One region of the Caballeronia sp. 11_S32 genome, then DNA from elsewhere that is predicted to be linked to it. Evidence: predicted binding sites of a transcription regulator. Region 1 holds the regulator's gene; the other holds the start of a gene.
What was found. The regulator FliA, encoded in region 1, starts transcription of late flagellar genes. The targets are predictions, from matches to a motif close to CTAAAGTTTNNNNNNNNNNNGCCGNTA.
Positions count from the first base shown of each region.

Region 2: a site for FliA is predicted at 10,533-10,559, ahead of motA (flagellar motor stator protein MotA). Genes of this name have one in related genera too.

Region 1 covers NZ_JBXOWH010000003.1:315,399-329,756, reverse strand. Annotated here, with positions in the region: gene putA (trifunctional transcriptional regulator/proline dehydrogenase/L-glutamate gamma-semialdehyde dehydrogenase) at 1-867, shown strand, start outside; gene AC1Z32_RS13120 (branched-chain amino acid ABC transporter substrate-binding protein) at 968-2,116, shown strand; gene AC1Z32_RS13115 (NYN domain-containing protein) at 2,181-3,059, opposite strand; gene AC1Z32_RS13110 (cytochrome b/b6 domain-containing protein) at 3,281-3,808, opposite strand; gene AC1Z32_RS13105 (PepSY domain-containing protein) at 3,827-4,090, opposite strand; gene AC1Z32_RS13100 (thiamine pyrophosphate-binding protein) at 4,170-5,876, opposite strand; gene flhF (flagellar biosynthesis GTPase FlhF) at 6,174-7,961, shown strand; gene AC1Z32_RS13090 (MinD/ParA family ATP-binding protein) at 7,954-8,856, shown strand; gene AC1Z32_RS13085 (RNA polymerase sigma factor FliA) at 8,875-9,606, shown strand; gene AC1Z32_RS13080 (diguanylate cyclase domain-containing protein) at 9,611-10,705, opposite strand; gene AC1Z32_RS13075 (Rieske 2Fe-2S domain-containing protein) at 10,897-11,925, shown strand; tRNA gene AC1Z32_RS13070 (tRNA-Arg) at 12,193-12,268, opposite strand; gene AC1Z32_RS13065 (c-type cytochrome) at 12,583-13,500, shown strand; gene AC1Z32_RS13060 (UvrD-helicase domain-containing protein) at 13,570-14,358, opposite strand, start outside.
Region 2 covers NZ_JBXOWH010000004.1:593,969-608,326, reverse strand. Annotated here, with positions in the region: gene AC1Z32_RS28830 (FAD-dependent oxidoreductase) at 1-1,215, opposite strand, end outside; gene AC1Z32_RS28825 ((2Fe-2S)-binding protein) at 1,212-1,460, opposite strand; gene AC1Z32_RS28820 (NAD(P)/FAD-dependent oxidoreductase) at 1,453-2,592, opposite strand; gene AC1Z32_RS28815 (4-hydroxyproline epimerase) at 2,589-3,548, opposite strand; gene AC1Z32_RS28810 (dihydrodipicolinate synthase family protein) at 3,764-4,669, shown strand; gene AC1Z32_RS28805 (response regulator transcription factor) at 4,733-5,476, opposite strand; gene AC1Z32_RS28800 (MFS transporter) at 6,001-7,293, shown strand; gene AC1Z32_RS28795 (MFS transporter) at 7,409-8,872, shown strand; gene AC1Z32_RS28790 (hypothetical protein) at 8,918-9,085, shown strand; gene AC1Z32_RS28785 (hypothetical protein) at 9,167-9,439, opposite strand; gene AC1Z32_RS28780 (helix-turn-helix domain-containing protein) at 9,571-10,389, opposite strand; gene motA (flagellar motor stator protein MotA) at 10,654-11,526, shown strand; gene motB (flagellar motor protein MotB) at 11,557-12,537, shown strand; gene AC1Z32_RS28765 (SDR family oxidoreductase) at 12,612-13,403, opposite strand; gene fabG (3-oxoacyl-[acyl-carrier-protein] reductase) at 13,425-14,165, opposite strand; gene AC1Z32_RS28755 (MFS transporter) at 14,192-14,358, opposite strand, start outside.

The sequences.
Region 1 (14,358 bases):
CTCGACCAAATTCGCTCGACCGGTTACGGATTGACGCTCGGCATCCATACGCGCATCGACGAAACCATCGCGCATGTGATCGCTCGGGCGCACGTGGGCAACATCTACGTGAACCGCAACGTGATCGGCGCGGTGGTCGGCGTGCAGCCGTTCGGCGGCGAAGGGCTGTCGGGCACGGGGCCGAAGGCGGGCGGCGCGCTGTACTTGCAGCGTCTGCTGGCGAAGCGCCCGACCGGCTTGCCGAAGTCGCTCGCGAGCACGCTCGTGGTCGATCAGGCTGCCTCGAAGGACACGCCCGCCGCGGCGCTCACCGCGTTGCGCGACTGGGCGATCGGCGAACGCGATCCGCAGACGGCCGCGCGCTGCGACGGCTATCTGCAGCATGTAATGGCGGGCGCGACGGCGGTGCTGAACGGTCCGACCGGCGAGCGCAACACCTACACGCTCGGCGCGCGCGGCACGGTGCTGTGCGTAGCGGCGACGGCGAGCGGCGCGCGCGCGCAACTGGCCGCCGTGCTCGCGACGGGCAACAAGGCGTTGTTCTCGGGCTCGGCGGGCGAGCAGCTGACGGCATCGCTGCCGGCATCGCTCAAGCCGTTCGCGTTCGTGAAGAAGGCGGGCGACGTCAATGCCGACTTCGACGCCGTGCTGTTCGAAGGCGACAGCGATGAACTGCTGTCGCTCGTGAAGGAAGTCGCGAAGCGTCCGGGACCGATCGTATCGGTGCAGGGCGTGGCTGCGGGAGCGTTCGCCGACGCAGGCCACGACGGCGAAGACTACGCGCTCGAACGGCTGCTGACGGAACGCTCGGTGAGCGTGAACACGGCGGCGGCGGGCGGTAATGCGAATTTGATGACGATCGGTTGAGTTATCCCTCGAGCGCTCGATTCAAACGAATTCAAACAAGCGGCAGCGGGCACGGCGATCCCGGCACAAGCTGCCATCCACACTGGAACCAGGAGAAGCTATGAAGCACACGATGACCAAGCTGGCAGTAGCCATGACGCTCGCCGGCCTCTCGGTCGCGGGGACCGCTGTTGCGCAGCAAGCCGAGGAAGTGAAGGTTGGTTACGCAGGACCGTTGACGGGCGCTCAGGCGCACTACGGCAAGGACATGCAGAACGGCATCACGCTCGCCGTCGAGGATTTCAACGCCACGAAGCCGGTGATCGGCGGCAAGCCGGTTCGCATCGTGCTGAATTCGGCCGATGACCAGGCCGACCCGCGCACGGGCACGACCGTCGCGCAGCGCCTCGTCGATGACGGCATCAAGGGCATGCTCGGCCACTTCAACTCGGGCACGACGATCCCGGCTTCGCGCATCTACGCGAACGCGGGCATCCCCGAAATCGCGATGGCAACGGCGCCCGAATACACGACGCAAGGTTTCAAGACGGCCTTCCGCATGATGACCTCCGACACGCAGCAAGGCTCGGTCGCAGGTGAGTTCGCGGTGAAGAACCTCAAGGTGAAGAAGATCGCGATCGTCGACGACCGCACGGCTTACGGCCAGGGTCTCGCCGACCAGTTCGAGAAGGCGGCGAAGGCTGCGGGCGGCACGATCGTCGTGCGCGAGTTCACGAACGACAAGGCCGTGGACTTCAAGGCGATTCTGACCAAGATCAAGTCGACGAACCCGGACCTCGTGTACTACGGCGGCGCGGATTCGCAAGCCGGCCCGATGGTCAAGCAGATGAAGACGCTCGGCTTCCGCGCGCCGCTGATGGCGGGCGAAATGGTGAAGACGGACACCTTCCTGAAGATCGCGGGCGACGCTTCTGACGGCACGGTGGCATCGCTCGCCGGTCTGCCGATGGACGAAATGCCGGGCGGCGCGGACTACTCGGCGAAGTACAAGAAGCGCTTCAACGAAGACGTGCAGACCTACTCGCCGTACGCATACGACGGCGCAATGGCGATGTTCACGGCGATGAAGGCGGCTAACTCGACGGATCCGGCGAAGTACCTGCCGTTCCTCGCGAAGACCGACATGCAGGGCGTGACGGCGAAGCACCTGTCGTACGACTCGAAGGGCGATCTGAAGAACGGCGGCATTACGCTGTACAAGGTCGTCGGCGGGAAGTGGACGACGCTGCAGAGCGTGGGCGGCAAGTAAGGCGAGCCTGCTAACGCAGGCTTGACTCCAACGGCCCGGTCCGCGTTTGCGGCCGGGCCGTTTGTCATTGGGTCGTCCGGACCTTCACGGCAGCCGGACCTTTGTGCCCCATGCCTTTCAGGAAGCTCACTTCCATGCCTTTGTAGAGCTCGTCGAAATCGGTGTCGATCAATGCCGAGCAATAGAAAAACAGGTTTTCCCTGGCGCCCTCCGGCGTGATGAACCCGTATCCGTTTTGCACGTGGGCGATGGTCCCGACTTTCCAGTCGTCATCGTGGTCTGCGCCGATGGATTGCGCCGCGCTCTTGCGGCGCTGAAACAGCGAGCTCAACGCTTCTTTTTCCTCTCCCTGCGCGCTGTCCATCCGGTCGATCACGTCCGACATCATGACCGGATACTTCGCCTCATTCAGGAGCAACTGGCTCGGCCGCGTGCCTTTCTGCTCTCCGCTTGCCGTGTCGTAGGCGAATGTCCAGCCGAGCACCAGCACCGGCATGCCGAGTGCCTTGAGCTTGCGCGCGAGCTGAATATAAGCGGCGTCACCGGCGATGAGCGCGATGACGTCGAACCGTTGATGCACGGCCATATCGAACGCGTCGAGCGCGAGCCATATGTCGATGCTGCCTTCTTTGCCCACGAAATTCACCGGCATGTAATGCGTGGTGACACGTTCCTTCATCAGGATGTCGTCGAGCACGCGTTCGTCGTATAGCGTCTCGGATGCCTTCTCCATGTTTTGCCGAGCCGAGAATCGCTCGCGAAAGTAATGTGCTTCGGTGATCTGGCAATCAGCCGAATCGATGCCTTCTTCGCCGGCGAATTTGTAGCGGATGTATTCGTGAAGCCCGCGCACCGAAATCCACGCGTTCTTCTTGTTGTGGTGCATGTAGTACTTTCGGACAAGGTCGAGATAGTTGCCGTCATAGAACACGCCGACTCTCATGAATCGTCTTGTAGGATTTGACATTGCCTGACACGTTGAAGGAGGCTCAAGGAACGTGCTCCTCCAGGGAGCAGGACAAATATTGACGAGTGACGGGCGTGAAATCAATACTAAGAAATGCTTACTAACTCAGCGGGATATAGTTTTGGGAGAATAAATAAAGCTGACCGGCATGGATTCACGTTTTCCGGCAGATAATCATCAGGAATCTGGATGAAAAATCAGCTTTCCGGAGTCGTATTCCGGCGCTTATAGCCGGTCACCATCGCCCGAATAAGATTTTCCCGCGTCCAGAAACTCATCAGCACCGCTGCGGCGACATGCACGCAGACGCACACCTCGAGCGCGATGGAAAGCCACGTGTGAATGTCCTGCGGCCACTCTTCGCCCCAGAACGCATCGAGACGCATGGTCCAGCCCGACACTGCGAGCCCGAGAATCAGGAGCCACAGAAAGAGCGCCATCAACCCGCCGAGCGGATTGTGCGAGAGGTGATGCAGCGGTTTGCCCGCGGCAAGCGAGCGAAGATAGCCGATGAGATGCGAGGGCGTCGGCCACCACGCGGAGAAGCGCGCTGGCCGCGATCCGACGAATCCCCACGCGATGCGCGCCACGACGAGCCCCGCCGCGGCATACCCGAGCAGCCGATGTGTGGCATCCGTCGGGCCGAACAGATTCCAGAGGACGATGCCCGCGACCGTCCAGTGCGTGAGCCGGACACAGCGATCCCAGACTTTCACGGGCGTCATCATCGAAAAGAGAGACGCTTACTCGACTTCCGACTTCACGACGGCCAGCGTCTTCGTGTCGTAATAGATCTCGACCTTCTTGCCGTCCTTGTTGTGGCCGTAGATCTCGTAGCAGTTTCCGTCGACCTTGAACTTGCGGATCTTGTAGCCCTGCGCTTCGAGCTGCGCCTTGGCATCCGATTCCTTCATCCACTCGCTCTTCGGGTGCGCCGTGCAGTCCGCCTTCGCGAACGCCGCGCCCGAGAAACCCAATGCCAACGACAAAGCCAGAACCTTCAGCATCGCTAACTCCCAATGGTTTTTGAACTGGCTACTCTACTGCCACCGGGAGTGTGCTGCAAGAAGATTGAAAGTTTGTCGCTTAGCGCTGGCCTTGCTGGCGAATTTGTTCGAGTGTCGCGCCCGGCGTGCTCTGATCCTGTGGAATACGGATTTCGATCAGCGCCGGCAGACCGGAATTTCGCGCGCGTTCGAACGCGGGCATGAACTGATCCGTCGTCTCGACGAGCTCGCCGTGCGCGCCGAACGCGCGCGCATAGGCGACGAAGTCCGGGTTCGTGAGCCCGGTTCCGTGCACGCGATTCGGGTAATGGCGCTCCTGATGCATGCGGATCGTGCCGTACTGCGCGTTGTTCACGACGATGAAAATCACCGGCAACTGATATTGCATGGCCGTGGCGATTTCCTGGCTCGACATCATGAAGCAGCCGTCGCCCGCGAACGCGATCACCGTGCGCTCCGGGTAAAGCGACTTCGCGGCAATCGCGGCGGGCACGCCATAACCCATCGCTCCGCTCGTCGGCGCGACCTGCGAACGGAAGTGCCGATACGAATAGTGCCGATGCAGCCACGTCGCGTAATTGCCCGCGCCGTTCGTGAGGATCGAATCGGCGGGAATTGTTTCCGCGAGCTGACGCATGATCTCGCCGAGCTGTACGTCGCCGAGCATCGGGCGGGGCTTGCGCCATTCGAGGTACGCGGCGCGCGCGGTCTCGACTTCGCCGCCCCACGCGATGTTCGCGGGGGGCGTCAGCGCGGCGAGCATCGACGCGATTTCCGGCATGCCCGAGACAATTGGCAGATCGGCGCTGTACACGCGCCCGAGCTCCTCCGCACCCTGGTGCACGTGGATGAGCGTCTGCTTCGTCTTCGGGATGTCGAGCAGCGTGTAGCCGCCCGTCGTCGATTCGCCCATGCGCGGGCCGAGCACGAAGAGCACGTCGGCGTCGCGCACGCGCGCGGCGAGCGCCGGATTGATGCCGAGACCGACATCGCCCGCGTAGTTCGGATGCTCGTTCGAAAGCGTGTCCTGATAGCGGAACGCGCAGCCCACCGGCAGCTTCCATTGCTCGACGAAGCGCGCGAAATCCTGCGTCCCCTCGGCCGTCCAGCCGCTGCCGCCCGCGATCACGAACGGCTTCTTCGCGCTCGCGAGCACTTCGCGCAGGCGTTCGATCTGCGCCGCCGACGGCGACGCCGCCACGCGCTGATAGCGCGGCGCGGGCGGCGCGGCGTCGACCGTTTCGGTCAGCATGTCTTCCGGCAGCGCGAGCACGACAGGACCCGGGCGGCCCGACGTCGCCGTGTGAAACGCGTGGCTCAGGTATTCCGGCACGCGGCGTGGATCGTCGATCTGCGCGACCCATTTGGCCATCTGCCCGAACATCCGCCGATAGTCGATTTCCTGAAACGCCTCGCGATCCATGTGATCGCGGGCGCATTGGCCGATGAGCAGGATCATCGGCGTCGAATCCTGAAACGCGGTGTGCACGCCGATCGACGCGTGCGTAGCGCCAGGGCCGCGCGTCACGATCGCGATGCCCGGCCGCCCGGTCAGCTTGCCGACCGCTTCGGCCATGTTCGCCGCGCCCGCCTCGTGACGGCAGACGATCGTCTGAATCTGCGAGGTTTCGTCGTGCAGGGAATCGAGCACGGCGAGAAAGCTCTCGCCGGGAACGCAGAACACGCGTTCGACGCCGTGATGCACGAGCGCATCGACGACGAGGCGCGCGCCGGTGGTTTGACCTTGGGGAGCTGCGGATTGCGCGGAGGGGACAGCGGACGCCATGCGAAGAAGTCTCCTTGGAATGTCCGGACGCGTCTCGAGGCGAGCCGGATCGTGGGCGAACAGACCCTAGAGCTTACGCCGTCGCGCGCGTGTCCGGAAAAGCGCGAGACGGAATCTTTTTCCGAAGAGCGCGCCGTCGCGTTTCCATCAGCCGAAATACCCCTTTTTCTCACCCTTTATCCAGCGATGGACAAAAGGGGAAGTTCGCAATAATGGCCTCACTGAAAAGCGGGCACGGCAATGAGCCAGGCGGGCCCGCCTAGCAAAGATCGCAGTCTCACCTCATCGGGGGCAAGTTTGGACATTCGTAAATTCATCGGTGCGAACAGCCGCGACGCATTGCGCCAGGTTCGTGAAGCGCTCGGACCCGATGCCGTGGTGCTGTCGAATCGCACGCTCGATGACGGCTCCGTCGAGATCGTCGGCGTCGCGGATAGCGATATCGCATCGATTTCGCCCGCAGCGCAAGAGCAGGCAGTGCGCTCGGCCGGCACGTCGCGCGCCGCGCTGGCCGCCGCCGCCGCCGCCGCGATGCCGATGAAGCAGCCAGCCGCGAATCCGTATGCGAGCGGCGACGTGTTCTCGTCGGTCTTCGGCGCGAACACCGACATCGACGATGAAGAAGACCACGCCCGATCGAACGAAACCGCATCCGACGACGAAGCGCCGCGCACGATGGCCGATTCGAATCCGTGGCTGATCGAGCACGCGAAGCGCATCGCGCAGCAGGCGACGATGCCGTCGAACCGGCCGCTCACGGCATCCGCCGCGATCGCGCGCGGCATGGGCGTGCCGAAGACGGTGTCCGTGCAAGAGCCGCGCGCCGAACAAACGGCGGAAGCGGGCAAGTACGCGCTGCGTCAGCAAGCGCAGGCGAAGCGTGCCGAAGCAGCCGTCGAGTCGAAGGTCGAAACCCCTGACTGGGCTCGCGAAGCCGCGCAAGCCGCCGCGCGCCGCGCCGCGCAGAAGATAAACGCGAGCGCGCCGCGCGCCGATGCGCCCGCTGCACACGCTGCACACGCCGCGCCGGAAAGCGCGTTCGAAGGCCTGCCCGCGAACGCGGCGGCCGTCGTCACCGAAGCGATCCGCGCGCGCATGGAGCAGGTCGTCAACGAAACGGTGATGAACGAGCTCTCGTCGATGCGCTCGATGATGGAAGAGCACTTCTCCGGTCTCATGTGGGGCGAGCGCCAGCGTCGCAATCCGACGGGCGGCGCGCTGACCAAGCGCCTCTTTTCCGCCGGCTTCTCCGCGCAACTCGTGCGCATGATGATGGACAACATGCCCGAGATGGAGAGCGTGGAAGGCGCGCTCGAATGGGTTCAGCAAGTGCTCGAATCGAACATCCCGGTGATGGACAGCGAAGACGCGCTGATGGAGCGCGGCGGCGTGTTCGCGCTGATGGGCCCGACGGGCGTCGGCAAGACGACGACCACCGCGAAGCTCGCTGCGCGCTGCGTGATGCGCTTCGGCGCAAGCAAGGTAGCGCTGCTCACGACCGACAGCTACCGTATCGGCGCGCACGAGCAACTGCGCATCTTCGGCAAGATTCTCGGCGTTTCGGTGCACGCGGTGAAGGACGGCGCCGACCTCCAGCTCGCGCTGTCCGAGCTGCGCAACAAACATATCGTGCTGATCGACACGATCGGCATGAGCCAGCGCGACCGCATGGTCTCCGACCAGATCGCGATGCTGTGCGGCGCGGGTCATCCGGTGCAGCGCATCCTGCTGCTCAACGCGACGAGCCACGGCGACACGCTCAACGAAGTCGTGCAGGCCTACAAGAGCGCGCCGGATCAGCCGCCGCTCGCGGGCTGCATCCTGACGAAGCTCGACGAAGCCACGAATCTCGGCGGTGTCCTCGATACGGTCATCCGCTACAAGCTGCCCGTGCATTACGTGTCGACCGGCCAGAAGGTGCCGGAGAACCTGTACGTCGCGACCAAGCGCTTTCTCATCAAGAGCGCGTTCTGCATTCCGCGCGACGGCTCGCCGTTCGTGCCGCAGGACGAGGAAGTGCCGGCGCTGCTCTCGGCGTTGTCCGCGCGCGCCACGACCGACATGCATGAGGTGCGCTTTGGATAAGTTCGTGCTCGACCAGGCGGAAGGTCTGCGACGGCTCCTCACGCGCGCCGGTTCGCGCGTGGTGGCGGTCGCGGGCGGGCCGGCGGGCATCGGATGCACGTCGGCGGTGTTGAATCTCGGCGCGGCGCTGTCCGTGCACGGCAAGGACGTGCTCGTGATCGACGAGCATCGCGACGCGGGATCGGTGAGCCGCATGCTGGGCCTGTCCGATGCAGGCGCGCTCGCCGCGGTGATGTCGGGACGGCGCACGCTGGCGGATACCGTCGAGCGCACGCCGTTCGGCTTCTCGCTGATCGCGGCGCCGCGCGACGAGCGCATCGTTCACGACGCCGCGCAGTGCCGCGCCTTGCTCGACGGTCCGGCGGACATCGTGTTGATCGATGCGCAGCTCGATCGCCACGGCGCGCTGTCGACCCTCGCGGCGCAGGCGCATGACTTTCTCGTCGTGACGCGGGTGGCCGCGTCGGCGATCACCGAGGCGTATGCGTGCATGAAGCGCCTGCACTACGCCCACGCGATCGGCCAGTTCCGCGTGCTCATCAATCACGTGCAGAACCCGGCCGACGCGGCGGTCGCGTTCGACAACCTGTCGGGCGTCGCGAGCCGGTATCTGGCCGTGTCGCTCGTGCAGGCGGGGTATGTGTCCGAGGATGCGCGCGTCGCTCGGGCGAAGGAACTCTCGCGCTGCGCAGTCGAAGCGTTCCCGGCCACGGCCGCGGCGCGCGACTACCGCGCGATCGCGGCGGAGCTCCTGCACTGGCCGATGCGTCCCGCGCCTTATCCGGCGAAGACGGAGAGCCAGAGAAACGCGCGCATTCCGGTAGGCGACTCTGGTCACGGCGTGCGGGAAGCCTGGCTTTCCGAGCATGCAATGAGCAGCACGGCGTCGATGTGATCAAGATAGGTGACCAAGATGTATAACGCCCAAGGCAAACTCTCACAGTCGGACGTGCTGACGAAATATGCGCCGCTCGTTCGCCGGCTGGGGCTTCAACTCGTCGCCAAGATGCCGGCGAGCGTGGATCTCGACGATCTCATCCAGGCCGGCATGATCGGCCTGATGGACGCGGCGAGCCGCTACAAGGAAGATCAAGGCGCGCAGTTCGAGACCTACGCGAGCCAGCGCATTCGCGGCGCGATGCTGGATGAGCTGCGCGCGAACGACTGGCTGCCGCGCAGCATGCGCAAGACATCGCGCGAAGTGGAATCGGCGGTGCACAAGGTCGAGCAGAACCTCGGCCGCTCGGCGAGCGAGACGGAGATCGCGGAGCACATGAACATGCCGCTTCCCGAGTATCAGTCGATGCTGCAGGACTTGCACGGCAGCCAGCTGATCTACTACGAAGACTTCGACCGCTCCGCCGACGACGAGCCGTTCCTCGACCGTTATTGCGTCGACCGTTCGGATCCGCTTTCGGCGTTGCTCGACGACAGCTTGCGCGGCGCGCTGATCGAGGCCATCGACAAGCTGCCCGAGCGCGAGAAGCTGCTGATGAGCCTCTATTACGAACGCGGCCTGAACTTGCGCGAAATCGGCGCGGTGATGGAAGTGAGCGAATCGCGCGTGTGCCAGTTGCACAGCCAGGCGGTGGCGCGTCTTCGCGCGAAGCTGCGCGAGCAGGCGTGGACGGGCGTCGAGGCTTGATGCTTTAGTTCATTTCGAAGTCGCGCGTCTCGGCGAACACGGTCTTGCCTTCGCCGAGACTTTTCGCGCGATACATCGCGCGGTCGGCGGCGCGTAGCACGGCGGTCATGCCGGATTGATGCGCGGCCGTCGCGCTGGAAAGCAGGCATGCGCCGATGCTCGCCGAGACCGACACCGGCCGCTCCTGCACCGAGGTGATCGCGGCGAGCACCGAGTGAATGCTGTCGGCCATCGCGAGCACCGCGGCGGGATCGCGCACCTGATGCGCGAGCACGACGAACTCGTCGCCGCCCAGACGCGCGATGGTATCGGTCTTGCGCATGCGCTTGCCGAGCGATTGCGCGAAGGCCTGCAGCAGCATGTCGCCGACGGCGTGGCCGTAGGTGTCGTTCACTTCCTTGAAGCCGTCGAGATCGATGAGGAGGAGCGCGGTGGCGCTGTCGCCATCGGCTTCGGGCGCGGACATCGCGCGATCGACGATCTGCTCCAGCGCATAACGGTTCGACAGGCCGGTGAGCGGATCGGTCGATGCCTGACGCGCGAGATCCCGATTCGCGTTGCCGAGCCGGTCGACGAGCACGCTCAGATACACCGATGCGCCCAGCACGCTCAGGCCCAGCCCGATAGCGGCGGGGATATTCGCATGCCACCACGGCTGCCAGAGCGCGAGCGCCACGACGATGACGAGCGCCGTCGCGCATGAAACGGCGAGCGTGCGCTTGCCATAGCGGCATCCCGAGCCGATCAGAAACCAGAACATCACCCAGATGAGCGGCAGCCCGATGGCGCCGCCCGCGGCGAGCGCGAGCCCGAGCAGCGTCTGATCGGCGATGGTCGTCGCCGTGAGACGCTTCACCGAAGGCGAGCGCATGCGGCTGACGATCAAGAGCGTGACGGCGCCATAAGACACGTACAGCGCGACAATGCGCATGACCATCGATGCATCGTGCGACGGATGGAGCCACGCGTAGATGCCGTATGCCAGAAGAACCGCCGCACCCATCCAGACCCGCAGCGTGGCCTGCTCGCGTTCGGGATTCCGGTGCTCGGACCATGCGAAGGCATAAGCCCGGCGTGCCGGTTGATGCGCCTGCTCCATACTGAACCCCTGGATGGTGATTTCTTTCTTTTATCTTGCTGTTATGTACTGCGGCCCCGTCGCATGGCATCGGTGGGATGGAGTGGCATCGAATTGCACCGAGCGAGCGATCCGCTATTTTGCAACGTTTTGCGAAGACGCTGTGTTTCGTGTAAGAACGGCTTTCGAACGACTTTTTCCGATTCACCGTGATGCGCGACGAATCTTCCTCAGCCTCATTAACGGCCGAATGGCTGCCGGTCTGTAATAGCGACGACGTGCCGGAGGGCGGGGCGCGCGGGTTCATCGTCGCCGATGAGCGGATCGTCGTGTGGCGCGACAGCGTCGGCGCGGCGCACGTGTGGCGCGATTACTGTCCGCATCGGGGCGCGCAGTTGTCGCTCGGGCACGTGATGCGCGATCAGATCGTGTGTCCGTATCACGGATGGCGTTATGACATCGAGGGACAGTGTTTGCGGATTCCGTCGAATCCGTCGCTGCGTCCATCGAAGCGTGTCTGCACGACGACGTACGTCAGCGAGGAGAAGTACGGCGTTATCTGGATGTGCTTCGGCGAGCCTGCTCATGCGCTCGATTTTTTTCCCGAAGCCGCGATTCCCGGCGGCCGGCGCATCAATCTCGCGCCGCAGATGGTGAGGTCATCGGCGCCGCGCGTCGTCGAGAATTTTCTGGACATGGCGCACTTTTCGTTCGTGCACGAGGGCATTCTCGGCGAAGACGCGCATACGGAAGTGCCTGACTATGAAGTCCTTGTGACCGATGGAGGGCTGGAGGCGCGGCAGTGCCGATACTGGCAGCCCGCGGGCATTCCGGGGCAAGGCGGCGGCGCGATGATCGAGTATGTGTATCGCGTGAAGCGGCCGATGATTGCGACGCTCACGAAGATGGCGGGCGGTGGCCTGGGGGCGTTGCATATCATGCTGGCGGCATCGCCCGTGACGCAGACGGAGACGCGGGCGTGGCTCGTTTCCATCCACGAGGATGACACGACGCATTCCGATCAGGAGCTTTATGACTTCAACATGGAGATCCTGACGCAGGACACGCCGATCGTGGAGTCGCAGTGGCCTCGATGCCTGCCGCTCGATCTCGATGCGGAGTTGCATCAGCGCTGTGACCGGATGGCGGTGGCTTATCGCAGGTGGCTGGCGGGGATGGGGTTCGGGTGGGGGACGGTGCTTCGTGCGGCGCCGACCTCGGCTCTTTCTGGCAATCGTTGATCCAGGCGGATAGTCATATCGCGACGGCCACATTCGTTGATTCGGACTGCGGAATCGCTTGAGGATGTAAGCACCGTTTATCAGCACTGCCGTAGGCAGATCCCGTCTCGTGACGTGAAAACGCCCAAGGGTTCGGCGCGTCCTGGATAGGTGGACGGCGTACTGCCAAGGGGAACGACAGGAATATTATTCGAACCGGCGGATGGATGAGTCCGACAACACAACTGCGCGTGCTGGTTGTTGCCGATTTAGTTGAAGCGGAATTCTTGGCGCGCCCGGCTGGGATCGAACCAGCAACCCCTGCCTTCGGAGGGCAGTACTCTATCCATTGAGCTACGGGCGCATCGGAGAAGGGCTTGCGGGGGAAAGACACACGCCGAAAGTCGGCTGCAAGGCCCATGCGAATCCGAGAGGATACCTGTTTTCCATGACTTCGTCCATCGCACGGGGTCGAACGCGCCCGCGCGACAAGACGCCGGAAGCCTCACACGATTCGGGTAAACGCCCGCTCCGCCGCGCCGGCCACCCCGCGCCGACAGTTAAGCGTTCCGTCTATAATCGACCGTGCCTTTCCCCAAGGCGCGCCCAAGCGCAATGCGGTAGCTGTCACGCTGTCACTGAACCGACTCACACCAAAAAACGGGAGACGAGACAAGCATGAGCGAAGCACCCCACGGAGCCCCGATCAAGACACCCGGCCAACTCATCGCCGCGGTCATCGCGGGATTCGGCATCCCGGTCGCCATCATCATCCTGCTGGCCGTCTACGTGAACAATGCGACGCGCACCGGCGCCGGCACCGATCTCGAATCCTCGGTCAAGGAGCGCATCGCGCCCGCCGCGCAGGTCGATATCCGCGACGCCAACGCGCCGCGCGTCTACAAGACAGGCGAGGAAGTCTATAAAGCGGTGTGCTCGGCCTGTCACGCGGCAGGCACCGCAGGCGCGCCCAAGTTCGGCGATGCCGGCGCATGGGGCACGCGCATCGGCGAAGGTTACGACACGCTCCTGCACAACGCGCTCAACGGCAAGGGCGCGATGCCCGCGCGCGGCGGCACCAGCCCCGACGATTACAGCGACTTCGAAATCGCGCGCGCTGTCGTCTATATGGCGAACGGCAGCGGCGGCAAGCTCGCCGAACCCGCGCAACCCGCGCCGGGCGCGGCGGCCAGCGCGGGCGCATCGGCGCCGGCAGCGAGTGCCGGAGGCGCATCGGCCCCGGCGGGCGCGAGTTCGAACGAAAACGCGCAGGCCGCCGCCGCCGTGGCGGCGCTCGCATCCGTGCCGCAAACCGCATCGGCGGCGCCGGCAGCGGGCGCGCAAAGCGCCGACGCAGCCCAGGCCGGCAAGGCGCTCTACGAGCAGGTCTGCCAGGCATGTCACGCGGCCGGCGTGCTCAATGCGCCGAAGTTCGGCGACAAGGCCGCATGGGCGCCGCGCCTCAAGGAGCCGATGGACACCGTCTACAACTACGCGTTGCACGGCAAGGGTGCGATGCCGCCGAAGGGCGGATCGAACGCACCGGATGCGGATGTGAAGGCGGCCGTCGATTACATGGTCAACGCGGCAAAGTAACGCTCGAGCCGAAACAAAAAACCCTGCGTCGTCGTGGCGCAGGGTTTTCTTATTTGAAGCGCAAAGAGATCAACTCTTCTGCAACATCGCCTTGAGCATCGCCATGCGATCCTTCGGCGACAAGGGCGCTTCTTCCTTCGTCGGCGGCGGCGCATCGTCGAGCAGCATCTCGGGGATGAAGCGCGACGGCTCGCACACCACCGTCTCCCGCGCGCGTTTGCGCTTCTTGCACCAGTTCAGATGCAGGCTGCGCTGCGCCCGCGTGATCGCCACATACATCAGCCGGCGCTCTTCCTCGATGCGCGAATCGTCGATGGGCGCGTCGTCGTCCGAGCCGCCGCGATGCGGCATGATGCCTTCCTCGACGCCCACCAGAAACACGTGCGGATACTCCAGCCCCTTCGATGCGTGCACGGTCGACAGCCGCACCGCGTCCGGATCTTCCTCCTTGCCTTCGAGCATCGACATCAGCGCGACCGTCTGGATCAGGCCGAGCAGGTTCTTGCCTTCATCGGCGAAACCGTCGGCGGTGTCGTAGCCGGTCTGTTCCGTTCCGGGCGCGGCCTCCGGTTTCGTGCCCTTGCGCTTGAGCCATTCGAGGAACTCGAGCACGTTCTGCCACTTGGACTGCGCCTGACGCTCGTCGTACGCGTCGTAGAGATACGACTCGTAATGGATGGCTTCCATCATGTCGTCGAGCACTTCGGTCGCGGGATCGCGCGCGGCGCGGTCCGACAATCGACGGATCCATTCGCAGAACGTGCGCAGCGGCTCGACCTGCCGCGCCGACAGCCGCGCCTCGATGCCGCCCATGAACACCGCCTCGAACAGCGACACCTTCGCCGCGCCCGCGAACGC
Region 2 (14,358 bases), on a different contig from region 1:
CGGCGGACGCGCCACCGCGCGCGGCCAGCCGAAGTAGACCGACGCCGCCTCGCCGCAGATGCGCCCCTGGCACGGTCCCATGCCGCACCGCGTCTGCAGCTTGGCGTCGCGCCAGTCCGCATGCGCTGCGACTTCGCCGATCGACACGTCCTCGCAGCGGCACAGCAAGGTGTCCGATGCCGGCATTGCGCGCGCATCGGCGCCGAGTTCGAATGCGCGCGCGACGCGCCGGGCGAATGCGCGCCAGCGATCGCGCTCGCGCACGAGACGCGCGAATCGGGCGTCGGCGGGCAGGCCGAGCGCCGCATGCGCCGCGAGCGCGCCCTCGACGCTCGCCAGTTCCATGCCGCCGATGCCGGTGCATTCGCCCGCCGCGTAGACGTCTTCGAGCGACGTGCGCTGCGCATCATCGGCGCGAATCGCGCCATCGCGCTCGTCGATCGAACAGCCGAGCGCGAGCGCCAGCGTCGCGTTCGGCACGAGCCCGTAGCCGCACGCGATGCGGTCCACATCGATCGCTGTCTCTCGCTCACGCGCGCGAATCGTGACCGCCTCCACGCGTGCGCCGCCATGCGCCTTCACGATGACGCTGCCCATCCGATAACCCGCGACGCCGAGCCCGATGGCCTGCGCGAGCTTGCCCGGCGTGAGCGCAAGCGACGCGACGAACCGCGCGACGCGCGCGAGCGGCGCCTGTTCGACGACCGCGACGACATGCGCTCCGTGACGGCGCGCGGTATCGGCGGCGGCGAGCAGCAGCGGCCCGCTCCCCGCGACGACGATGCGCTCGCCACGCACCGGCATCCCGCCCTTGACGAGCGCCTGCAGGCCGCCCGCGCCCGTCACGCCGGGCAGGGTCCAGCCTTCGAACGGCAAGAGCCGCTCGCGGGCGCCGGTTGCCAGAATCAGCTTCGAATATTCGAGCGCGACGGGCGCGCCGTCGCGTTCGAGCAGGAGCCGTTTCGCGCCCGCCGCGGCGGCGACTTTCGTCACGTTCATGACGACGAGGTTCGCGTATGCGCGCGTGTCGTCGAGCCATCGGCTCAAGGGCGCGACGGGCGCGAGCGCCGGGCCTTGCCGCCAGATTTGCCCGCCCGGGCGCGGATTGTCGTCGACGAGCGCGACCCGCGCGCCGGCACGCGCGGCGACGTGCGCCGCCCGCAGCCCCGCCGGTCCCGCGCCGACGATCGCGATATCCGCGTGCTCGATCTTCATCGCGTCGTCCTGATCGAAAGGCCGTCGCGGCAAAGCGTCTGACAGCCGAGCACATGCGCGCGGCCATCGACGGTCACGCGGCACTCTTGGCACACGCCCATGCCGCACAGCGCGGCGCGCGGCTCGCTCGTGACGGAGCGCCGCGTCGCGCCGACGCCGCGCAGCGCGAGCGCCGCCGCGACCGTCGTGAACGGCGGCACGGTGAACGCTTCACCGTCGATGAATACGCGTACTGGCTCATCCATCGGCGTGCTCCGTGGCGAAACGTTGCGGGGAGAAGGCGTTCGGATCGGGCATGTCGAATGGCATCGGCTCGCCGAGCATCTGCGCGGCGATGACCTTCGCGGTGCCGAGCGAGGTCGTCACGCCGAGCCCTTCGTGACCCGCCGCGAGCCACAGCCGGTCGCCCGCGTGACGCGCGGGGCCGATCAGCGGCAGGCCGTCGGGCGTGGCCGCGCGAAAGCCCGTCCACGCGCGGATCGCGTTGAGCGCGCCGATGCCCGGCAGATAGCGCGCCGCGCGGGCGAGCATCGCGGCGAGGACGTTGGTCTCGACAGCGGGATCGAGCGTGCCGAACTGCCGCGACGAGCCGATCAAAACCTGCCCCGTCGGACGCGGCTGCGCATTGAACGCCACCGATGTGCCGCGCGCGTGATGCGCGCTCTTGATGTAGCCGAGCTCCAGCACCTGATGGCGGATCGTGCCGGGATACCGGTCGGTGATGAGCAGATGTCCCTTCTTCGCTTCGACCGGCACGCCCGCGATCAGATCCGGCACCGCGAGCCCGTTGGCGACGACGATATGCGAAGCCGTGCGCCGCTCGCCGTTCGCAAGCGTGACGCTCGCGTGCGTGCCATCCGCGTCGACGGCGCGGACCGCGCAGCCCGTCGATACGCGTATGCGCGCCGAACTCGTCACAAGCCACTGCGCCGCGGCGGGCGCGTACACGATGGCGTCGCCGTCGATCAGCAGGCCGCCTTGCATCGCGTGACTGACCGCCGGCTCCGCCTCACGCAGCGCGGCCGCGTCGAGCATGTGCGCGCGCACGCCGGCTGTCGCGAAACCGTCGCGCATGATGCGGGCGGCGTCGAGTTCCTCTTCGTCTTCGGCGATCCAGAGCGTGCCGCAGCGCGAGAACGCATCGCGCTCGCGCAGTCGCGGCGCGAGCGCGAGCCACAGTTCGCGCGACGCACGCGCCAGCGCAAATTCGGCGGGCGAATCGTTCATCACGACGATATGGCCCATGCCCGCCGCCGTCGCGCCGCCGCCGATGCCGCGCGCGTCGAGCACATCGACCGTCAGGCCGCGCGCGGCAAGCTCCGCCGCGCACGCCGCGCCGACGATGCCCGCGCCGACGACGATCACATCGGCCTTCATGCCCGCGCGCCGGGCTCGATGCCTCGCATGAACGGATCGCGCTCGTCGAACACGAGCCGCCCTTCGCCCATGACGTGCGCGTAGCCTGTGATCGTCGGGACGAGCGCGTCGCCGTCGGTCGCGTAGCTGCCCTCGAACACGCTGCCGATGATGCTCTCCTGACGCCACACGCCGCCCGGCGCGAGCACGCCGTCCGCCGCGAGGCAGGCGAGCTTCGCGCTGGTGCCGGTGCCGCACGGCGAGCGGTCGTACGCGCTGCCGGGACACAGCACGAAATTGCGGCTGTCGACGCCCGCGACGGGTGAATCCGCGAAGAGCTCGATATGGTCGATGAAAGCGCCATCGGCGCCGGTGATGCCTTGCGCGTGCAACGCATCGCGGATCGCGTCGGTGAACGCGGTCAGCGCCGGAATGCGCGCGGGCCCGAGTTCGTGGCCGTGGTCCGCGACGAGGAAGAACCAGTTGCCGCCCCACGCGACATCGCCCGTGAGCGGACCGTGACCTGGAACATCGACCGTTACCGCACGCCGATGCCGGTACGCCGGCACGTTGCGCACGCTGACGCTGCCATTGGCGTTGAGCGTGGCGTCGACGGGACCGACGGGTGTGTCGATGCGATGCCGCCCCGGCGCAATCCTGCCCGCGTAGGCAAGCGACGCGACGAGCCCGATCGTGCCGTGCCCGCACATGCCGAGATAGCCGACGTTGTTGAAGAAGATGACGCCCGCCGCCGCGGCCGGATCGTCTGGCTCGCACAGCAGCGCGCCCACCATCACGTCGGAGCCGCGCGGCTCGGTGACGATCGCGCGGCGCCAGTCGTCGAAGCGCGCGCGGAAGGTGTCGAGACGCTGCGCGAGCGTGCCGTTGCCCAGATCCGGGCCGCCCGCGATCACGAGGCGCGTCGGTTCGCCGCCCGTGTGCGAGTCGATGATGTCGATGGTTTTCATGCCGCCTATCGTAGAAATGCACGCGGTGGCCGTCTTGACGCGGCTGGATCGTTTTGATGACGAAATCGGCATAACGCGGCATGTTCCCGACACGTGCCGCGGGCCGTGCGTTCACCGCGAAACGGCTATGCCGAAATCGGCACGCGGCGCGCGCGAAACGCGCAAGACGCCCGATTTTTCGGTGCTTACACTGCAATCCGTCCAATCAATTTCGGAGACCCGCCGTGACGCATATCTGGGAAGGCGTGATGCCCGCCGTGACCACCAAGTTCAACGCCGATTTCAGCATAGACCGCGCGTGGACCGCGAAGAACATCGACGCGCAGATCGAAGCCGGCGTCGACGGCATTATCGTGTGTGGGTCGCTCGGCGAAGCATCGACGCTCTCGCTCGACGAAAAGCTCGAAGTGCTCGACATCGCCGTGGACGCATCGCGCGGCCGCGTGCCGGTGCTGCTGACGATCGCGGAGAACAGCACGCTCGACGGCTGCCGCCAGGCCGAGCGCGGCGCGCGGCACGGCGCGGCGGGTTACATGGTGCTGCCGGGCCTGCGCTATCTGTCGGACCGGCGCGAGACGCTCAACCATTTCCGCATGGTCGCGGACGCGAGCCCGCTGCCGCTGATGGTCTACAACAATCCGCTCGCGTATGGCGTCGATGTAACGCCGAAGATGTTCGCGGAACTGGCCGAAGACAGGAAGTTCGCGGCGATCAAGGAATCGAGCGGCGACGTGCGCCGCATCACCGATCTCATCAACGAAACGGGTGACCGCTACGCGCTCTTCTGCGGCGTCGACAACCTCGCGATGGAAGCCATTCTGATGGGCGCGAACGGCTGGGTGGCCGGCCTCGTCTGCGCGTTCCCGCGCGAAACGGTAGCGATCTACAAGCTGATCCGCGCGGGGCGCGTGGAGGAAGCGCGCACGATCTACCGCTGGTTCGCCCCGCTGCTCGCGCTCGATGTGTCGCACAAGCTCGTGCAGAACATCAAGCTCGCCGAGGCGATCGTGGGTCTCGGCACGGAGCCGGTGCGCCCGCCGCGCCTGCCGCTCGCGGGTGAGGAGCGCAAGGAGGTCGAAGCGCTGATCCGCCGAAGTATCGAGACGCGTCCGGAACTGCCGGCGGTCTGAGGTCCGGCGCAAATGAAAATGCCGTCATCGCGACGGCATTTTTTTCGTTGTCAGCTAACTGATTCAGGCTGCGATCTGCGCAGGCGCAGGTTCGGCGAGGCCGCCATCGAGTCCTTCGCCTTCATCGTAGAGGTGCAGCAGGCGATAACCGCTCTTGTACACCGGCTGCAGGCGGAAGTTGTTGACCGGCTCGATCTCGAGCGCAAGCCGCAGACGCGACACGTGGCTGTCGATGGTGCGTGTGGTTTCGCGGAACTCGCGGCCCCACACCATCGCGAATATGTGATCGCGCGACAGAACGCGGCCGATATTCGAGAAGAAAAGCTGCGCGAGGCGGAATTGCGTGCCGCTCAGCTGCACCGGCTTGCCGCGCACGGTCACGGTCTGCTGGCGGGCGTCGAAACGGTACGGGCCGACTTCGAGGCACGCGCTCGACGTCGCGGGGTACGCGCGGCGCAGGAGCGCTTCGATGCGCGCGCCGAATTCGCCCGGACGAATCGGATAGACGACGTAATCGTCCGCGCCGGCGGTGAGTGCGCAGACCACGTTGTGCTCGGCGCCGTCCGGCGTCGCGAACATGACCGGCACGCGCTCGCCAAAGCTCGAGCGCACGGATTTCAGCAGGTCCAGGCCGCACAGGCCCGTGGAATTCCAGTCGAGAATCAGCAGATCGACCGTCGAGCGGGACAGCGCTTTCGACAGCACGAGGCCGTCGCCGAACGTGACGCATGTGTGGCCGAGTCGTTTGACGACATCGCTGATGAGATTTCGATAGCTTGGGTCGGTTTGCAAAACGGCGACGCGCATGGTGTCTTACCTGATGAGTCCAAGGGACATGGGGCGGCGCCGTGCTTCAGGCGGCCGCCGGGCGTCTCGTCGCGGGATGAGACGGGATTCAAGCTGCGCATTCTGGCCAGCGGCTTGAACCTTTCCCATCGGACTCATCCGAATTGTCAACGCATGTGACGGCGCAGGCGCGCCACGGCGCGGCGTCTCATGCGCGCAACCATCTCGAAAATAGAACGACTTTTCTCTTTTGGCGCCCCTTTCATCCTGTAACATGCCGCGTTTGGCTCAAAAACTCCCGCTTCCGCCGTTTTACCGAGACGTCGTGTAGCAAGCTGCGCCGCGACTGTCCGTCGCATCCCGCAGCGCGGACGACGGGCGGCGGCTTCCGAATCCGCGCCCGCTGGGTCCTTGCCTGGCGCCTGGCGCGCCTCGCCCGGTCCTTCGCTTCGCGTCCACCCGGCGCGTCTAGTCACTCCCGCAGGGCAAAGCCTCGTTCCACCGCGCGCCACGCGTGGCTTTTCCACTCACGGGTTCTTTTTTCGATGCAGGCAACACCTCTGTCCGACGCTCCGCGCGCGGCGGGCCGTGCGCTCACGCGCGGCGATTACAAGACGCTCACGCTCGCCGCGCTCGGCGGCGCGCTCGAGTTCTACGACTTCATCATCTTCGTGTTCTTCGCGCCGGTCATCGGCCAACTGTTTTTCCCGCCGTCGATTCCTGACTGGCTGCGTCAATTGCAGACCTTCGGCATCTTCGCGGCGGGCTATCTCGCGCGTCCGCTCGGCGGGATCATCATGGCGCACTTCGGCGACCTGCTCGGCCGCAAGCGCATGTTCACACTCTCCGTGCTGCTGATGTCCATCCCGACGCTGCTGATGGGCATGCTTCCCACGTACGCGTCGATCGGCCTGATGGCGCCCGTGCTGCTGCTTCTGTTCCGCGTGATGCAGGGCGCGGCGGTGGGCGGCGAGGTGCCGGGCGCGTGGGTGTTCGTCTCGGAACATGTGCCGGGCCGCCATATCGGCTATGCGTGCGGCACGCTGACGGCCGGCCTGACGGCGGGCATCCTGCTCGGCTCGCTGATCGCCACGGCGATCAACAAGGCGTTCGCGCCCGCCGAAGTCGCCGATTTCGCGTGGCGCCTGCCCTTCCTGCTCGGCGGCCTGTTCGGCCTGTGCTCGGTGTATCTGCGCCGCTGGCTGCACGAAACGCCGGTGTTCGCCGAGTTGCAGAAGCGCAAGTCGCTCGCGGCGGAGATTCCGCTCAAGGCCGTGCTGCGCGACCACGGCCGCGCCGTCGTCATTTCGATGCTGCTCACGTGGATGCTGTCGGCGGCGATCGTCGTCGTGATCCTCATGACGCCGACGCTCCTGCAGAAGCAGTTCCACATCGCGCCGGCGACGGTGCTCGTCGCGAATTGCGCGGCCACGTTGTGTCTCACGATCGGCTGCGTGCTCGCGGGCGCGATCGCGGGCCGGATCGGCGCGGGCAAGACGATCTTCATCGGCGGGATTGCGCTCGCCGTGTCGTACTGGCTGATGTTCCAGCAAGTCGCGCTCGATGCCTCCGTGCTGTTGCCGTGGTACGCGTTCGCGGGCTTCACCGTCGGTGTGATCGGCGCGATTCCGTTCGTGATGGTGAAAGCCTTCCCGCCCGCCGTGCGCTTCTCGGGCATCTCGTTTTCGTACAACGTCGCGTATGCGGTGTTCGGCGGGCTCACGCCGATCGTCGTCTCGCTGATGATGAAATCCAGCCCGATGGCGCCCGCGATGTACGTCGGCGCGCTCTGCGTGGTCGGCGCGCTGACGACGCTGTTCATCAAGGAAGCGCGCTGATCCATTTTTAGCGCTTTCCTGAAAATGGCGCGCCGTTTGCTCGGCGCGCTTTTTTTTTCGCCCCGCTTTCACGTTTCAGGTCACGCCGAAACGTCGCACGCGCGACGCGCCTACGATGGGCGGCATGAACCCGAACCTTTCCTCCTCAGAAACGCATCTGTCCGCGCGGCAGATGCTCGTCGTCGCCGCGACCAGCGTCGGCTTCGTCGTCTCCCAGCTCGATGTGTCGATCGTGAATGTCGCGCTCGCGAGCATCGGGCACGATCTGGGCGCGGGCGTCGCGAGCCTGCAATGGACCGTCGACAGCTACGCGCTCGCCTTCGCGTCGCTCATGCTCTCCGCGGGCGCGCTCGGCGACCGCTTCGGCGCGCGGCGCCTGTTTCTCGGCGGGCTCGCGCTCTTCGCGCTGGCATCGCTCGCGTGCGCCTTTTCGCGCGATGCGCCGCAACTGATCGCCGCGCGCGCCCTGCAAGGCGTCGGCGCCGCCGCGATGCTGCCGAACTCGCTCGCGCTGCTCAACGCCGCGTGCGGCCACGACCGGCGCCTGCGCGCGCGTGCGGTCGGCCTGTGGACGGCGGCGGGCGCGGTGTCGATCGCGGCGGGGCCGATCGTCGGCGGCGTGCTGATCGCGGCGTTCGGCTGGCGCAGCATCTTCTGGGTCAACCTGCCGATCTGCGCGGCGGGCGTGCTCGCGACGCTCGCGTGGGTCGGGAAGATGCGCGCGCAGGACGCGCATCGCGCGCGCGGCATCGACTTGCCCGGCCAGACGCTCGCGATCGTCGCGCTGGCTGCGCTCGTCGGCGCGGTGATCGAACTGCGTCCGCTCGGGCCGGCGCACCCGCTCGTCGCGGGCGGCCTCGCGCTGGCGCTCGCGGCGGGCGGCGCGTTCATCGCGATCGAGCGCCGAAGCCGCGCGCCGATGCTGCCCCTTTCGCTCTTCGGCGAGCGCACGTTCAGCGCGGCCGTGGTCTTCGGCGTCGGCGTGAATCTCACCTACTATGGAATGGTGTTCGTCCTGAGCCTGTATCTGCAGCGCGTGCTCGGACACACGCCCTTGCAGACCGGCCTTGCGTTCCTGCCGCTGACGGGCGGCTTTCTCATCTCGAACCTGGCGAGCGGTCCCGTCGTGGCGCGCTTCGGCTCGCGCGGCCCGATGATCGCCGGCGCGCTCATCGATGCCGCCGGTTTCGCCGCGCTCGCCTTCGTCGATGCGACGACTCCCACCGCCGCGCTGCTCGTGCCCTTCCTGCTGATTCCTTCGGGCATGGGGCTCGCGGTGCCCGCGATGACGACCGCGCTGCTCGGCACCGTCGGCCAGCAGCGCGCGGGCACGGCCTCGGCGGTGCTCAACACCGCGCGGCAGGCGGCGGGCGCGATCGGCGTTGCGATGTTCGGCGCGCTCGCGGGTCATGGCGAAGCCGCCGCGGGCGCGAGCCATATCGTCGATGCGGTGCGGTGGTCGGCGGGCATCTCCGTCGCGCTGCTGTTGTGCGCCGCGCTGATCGCCCGTCATGTGCGCAATCCGGCGAACGAGATGCAGCGGGAACGGCCGTTGCATCGCTCAGGCGAAGCGCGCTGAAAACCGAGCCGGCGCGCACGCCATCGACTCTATGAGGAGAAAACCATGTCGACGATGCCCCGCTCCCCCGAGGAGCCGCGCGAGCCGGACCCGGACAAGCTGCTCGACCCGGACGCCCCGCCGAATCCCGAAGATCCCGACATGCCGGACGGTCCGGATTCCGCCACGCCGATCGTTCCCGCCGATCCGAAGAACGGCGAGCCGCGCATGTAAAGGCTGTGCTCCGTCACGCAAAAATGCCCGCGCGGCCTTCCAACCGCGCGGGCATTTTTGCGTAGTGTGCCACGAGAAAGACTACAGGCTGGTCGTCTGCACGGCGCCGGTTTCCAGCGCGCGCTCGATCAGCGCTTCCTGCTGCGCCTTGCGCACGGCATCGGCGACGAGGGTATCGGGCGCTTCGACCTCCGCCTTGATCGTGCCGATAATGCCGTCGGCTTCGACGATCACGAGCGATTCCGCCGAATCCGCGCGGCTGATGATGACGCGCACCGGGCCGCCGCCTTCCGCGATGCTCGCGCAGAACTGCATCTTTTGCCCGCCGATCACTTGCTCGAATGTTTGAATCATCGCTGCCTTCCGCGTTGGTTGGACAAAAGCTGACAAAGGCTGCGCGCCGTTCGCCGCGCAGCCTGCTTATCGATTGATTCGCGCACGTGCGCCAGGTTCAATTTTGTAAGCACGCGGGCAGCGATGCAAGTTCATCGTCGTGCGTCGGCGAGATTGCGAAGGATATCGGCAGTCGTGTCGTCGGCGGGAAAGAACGCTTCGATCGCGAGCTCCGACAAGGTGATATCGACCGGCGTGCCGAAAACCGTCGTCGTGCTGAAGAACGACAAGATGCCGTGCGGCGTGCGCATGCGCAAAGGCACGACGACCGGATCGGTCTCGCCGCGCGATGCATGCCCGGCATGCGCGGGCGCGGGGTACGCCTCGAGCTCGGCGAGCAGCGCGACGAGCGTCGCATCGCCCGAGACCTCGATCTGCCGGCGCAGCCGCGCGAGCAGATGCGCGCGCCATTCGTGCCAGTTATCGATGGCATCGGCGAGACCTTGCGGGTGCATCGACAGGCGCAGCACGTTCGCCGGCGGCGCGAGCAGCTCCGCATGCGCCGAAGCGACGAGCGGCGCGATAGCCGCGTTGGCCGCGATCATCGTCCAGTGACGATCGACCGCGAGCGCCGGATACGGCTCGTGCCCTTTCAGCACGAGATCGACCGCGCGCCGCGCTGCCGCGAGTTGCGGATCGGCGAGCGCGCGCTCGCGATACAGCGGCGCGTAACCTGCCGCGACGAGCAGCGTGTTGCGCTCGCGCAGCGGCACGTCCAGCCGCTCCGCGAGGCGCATCAGCATCTCGCGGCTCGGCAGCGAGCGGCCCGATTCGACGAAGCTCAGATGGCGCGTGGACACGTCCGCCTCGCCAGCGAGATCGAGCTGGCTCATGCGACGCCGCTGGCGCCATTCGCGCAGCAGCGCACCGACGGTGGAATGCGCAACGGGGAGTGCGAGGGTCGAGTTCATGCGAGCGATGTTAGACGAAGCCTAAGGGCGCGATCCATTACCTGCGACGTAAGCGGCGGCGCGCACGGCATTCGGCAGCAGATCGAACGAACGTAAGATTTACAGCGCAAACCTTTGCGCAGAAAAACTTGCGCGCGTCACCCTAAATGTCCGGTCGTTTCGAGCCGATAAGCCCCACAACAAGCGAACAATGCGTCGCGAGCCGTGCGCGTCTCAAGCCCGAGCACGCACGGCCCGCGGCGCGCGGATATTTGCGGAGAAAACATGTTTGTCATCATCGGATGGGTGGTGGTCATCGGCTCGGTGATCGGAAGCTTCATCGGCGTCGGCGGCCACCTCGCCGCGCTCGTGCAACCCTTCGAGCTGCTGTGTATTTTCGGTGCGGCGATCGGCGCGTTCGTCGTGTCGAATCCGACGCCCACGCTCAAGAAAACCTTGCAGGCCATTCCGAAGGTATTCAAGGGCGGCGGCTACACGAAAGAGAAATACCTCGCGCTGATCGCGCTGCTGTATGAACTGCTGCAAAAGGCGCGCAAGGAAGGGATGATGGCGCTCGAAGCCGATGTCGACGCGCCCGAATCCAGCCCGCTCTTCCAGAAGTACGAGCACGTGATGGCCGATCATCATCTGCTGGATTTCATCGTCGATTATCTGCGCATGATGTCGGCGGGCAATGTCAACGCGCTCGAAATGCAGGACCTGATGGACGAAGAGCTCGAAACGCATCACGCCGAAAGCTCGGTGGCCGCGAACGCGATTCAGAAGATGGCGGACGGCTTGCCCGCGTTCGGTATCGTCGCGGCGGTGATGGGCGTCGTGCACACGATGGGCTCGGTCGGCGCGGCGCCCGCCGTGCTCGGCGAGATGATCGCGGGCGCGCTCGTCGGCACCTTCCTCGGCATTCTGCTGGCGTATGGCTTCATCGGCCCGCTCGCGGATCTGCTCAACGCGAAGGGCGCCGCCGAGGCGAAGCCGTTCCAGTGCGTGAAGTCCGTGCTGCTCGCGTCGATGAACGGCTACGCGCCGACGGTCGCCGTCGAGTTCGGCCGCAAGGTGCTCTTCACCGCCGACCGTCCGAGCTTCAAGGAGCTGGACGACGCCGTGCGCGCCACCAAGATGCCGAAGTCGGCGTCCTAACCGATAAGCGCACGCAAGGGAGTTCCGCTCATGGCTGAGAAACCATCACGCGATCCGCTGCAGTCGGTGCTCGCGCCTACCGTCGTCGTGAAACGCAAGAAGAAGGCGCACGGTCACGGCCATCACGGCGGCGCATGGAAGATCGCGTACGCCGACTTCGTCACCGCGATGATGGCGTTCTTTCTGTTGATGTGGCTGCTCGGATCGACATCGAAGTACGACAAGGAAGGCATCGAGCAATACTTCAATACGCCGCTTTCCGCATTGTTCGGCAATGACGGCGGCGCTTCGGCGCATACGAGCGTCATCACGGGCGGCGGCAAGGATTTGTCGAGCTCGCGTCCCGGTGAAGGCAACAAGAGCCAGACGCAGCCGGTGCCGCAATCGATCGCGCGCGCGGCCGTCGCAACGGATGACCTGCAGAAGTTGCAGCAACTCAAGCAGAAGCTCATGGCGCTCATCGAGCAGATGCCTGCGTTGCGCGCGTTCAAGGATCAGATCCGGATCGCGATCACGAGTGAAGGACTGCGCATCGAGATCGTCGATTCGCTCAATCGGCCGATGTTCGCTTCCGGCAGTTTCAAGCTCGAAGCTTATGTGACGACGATTCTGACGAACATCGGCGCATCGCTGAACGATGTCGATAACCGCGTGTCGATCGCGGGGCATACGGATGCCGTGCCCTATTCCGGCAGTCAGACGGGCTATTCGAACTGGGAACTGTCGAGCGAACGCGCCAATGCGGCACGGCGCGCGCTCGTCGCGGGCGGGATGAAGGAGAGCAAGGTGCTGCAGGTGCGAGGTCTCGCCGATGTCCTGCCGCTCAACAAGGACGTCGTCGATGAGCCTACCAATCGGCGCATCAGTATTCTCGTGCTGAACAAGGCGGCCGAGCAGGCGTTCTTCCGCGATGGCGGGCGCACGACGGTGGATCAGACGCAGACCGTCGATGCGGCGATTCCGGCAGCGGTGGCGGTCAAGTCGAATGCGCCGGTGGCGGTGGTGAAGTAAGCGCGCCCTGCCCACGTGGGATGCAAGCGCCATGCTCGAGAGGGCATGGCGCTTTTTTTACGACCGCCGCGCGTTCAAAGATACTCGACGTTGCCGTCGACGCTGATCGCCTGTCCGGTGATGTTGCCGGCCGCGGGCGAGGTCAGGAAGAGCGTCATCGCGGCAATGTCGTCGATGGTGACCATGCGCCGCAGCGATATCTTCTTGAGATATTCGTCGCGCATGGCTTCGAATGTGATGCCCAGCGCCTCTGCGCGCGCGGCGATCACGCGATCCATGCGCTCGCCCTGGACCACGCCGGGCAGGATCGCATTCACGCGAATATTGCTCGGGCCAAGCTCGATCGCAAGCGACTTGGCCAGCCCGACGAGCGCCCACTTCGTGGCCGCATACGGCGTGCGAAACGCATAGCCGAGCCGCCCCGCGACCGACGACATCGTGATGATGCTCGCACGCTCGGACGTGTCCTTGAGCAAGGGCACGGCTCTGCGCAGAAAATAGAAATGACTGTTCAGATTGGTGGTGACGGTGCGCTCCCATTGCACGGGATCGAGTGCTTCGACCGGCCCCGTGGGGCCGGAGATGCCCGCATTGTTCACGAGCACATCGAGCCCGCCCATTGCTTGCCGGGTTCGCTCGATGACGACATCGACCTGATGCGGATCACCGACATCCGCGACGCAGCCGTGGAGGGAGACGTGCTTGCCGGTGAAATCGTCGATGGCGGCACTATCGACATCGCAGACGAAGACCTGCGCGTCTGCTTGCAGAAAGGCTTCCGCAATGCCCGCGCCGATGCCCGAAGCCGCGCCGGTGATCAGCACGCGCAATCCGGGTCGAGGTTTCAAAAGCTCGATTGCATTCATGTTCGTCGTGTCCGATGCCTGTCAGAGCGTCATGCCGCCCGATACTTCGATCACCGCGCCGTTGATATAGCTGGCTTCGTCGCTCGCGAGGAACGCGTAGACGTTGGCGATCTCTTCCGGCTTGCCGAGGCGCGCGAGCGGCACTTGCGCACGCATTTTGTCGAGCACATCGCCGGGGACGGTGGACAGGATCGGCGTATCGACGAAGCCCGGCGCGACCGCGTTCACGCGTATGCCTTTCGGGCCGAGCTCGCGGCTCCATGTCTTCGTGAAGCCGATCACGCCGAACTTCGCCGCCGCGTAGTTGGTCTGCCCGTAGTTGCCGTAAATGCCGACGACCGAGCTCGCGTTGAGAATCACGCCCGAGCCCTGCGCGATCATGCTGTCGACGACCGCCTGGCTCGCATGAAAGACAGCGCGAAGATTCACGTCGATCACGGCATCGAACTGATCGAGCGTCATCTTTTGCAGCCGTGCATCGCGCGTGATGCCCGCGTTGTTCACCAGCACGTCGATGCGTCCGTGCCGTTCGCGCACCGCCGTGACCATCTCGTCGACACTGCGGCGGTCGGACATGTCGATGCAAAAGGCGCTCGCCTCGCCGCCCGTCTCGCGGCATTGCGCGACGACATCGCTCACCGATGCCTGGTTCATGTCGCATGCCACGACCGTTGCGCCTTCTTGCGCGAACTTCAGTGCAGTCGCCGCACCGATACCTTGCCCCGCTCCGGTGACGACCGCCACCTTGTTTCCCAGTCTCATGGTTCCGTTCTCGTTGATTGTGTCAGTCACGAGCGCATGCCCGCCGCATTGCCGTTGTCCATCGGAGTCGATGCGCCCGCTTCGCGCCGAATCGCTTTCGCGAACACCGGCACGAGCGCAAGGCCGAGCACCGATGCCGCGACGATCACCAGAAAGCCCGAATCGCTGCGGCCCGTGAAGGTTTCGGTCATGC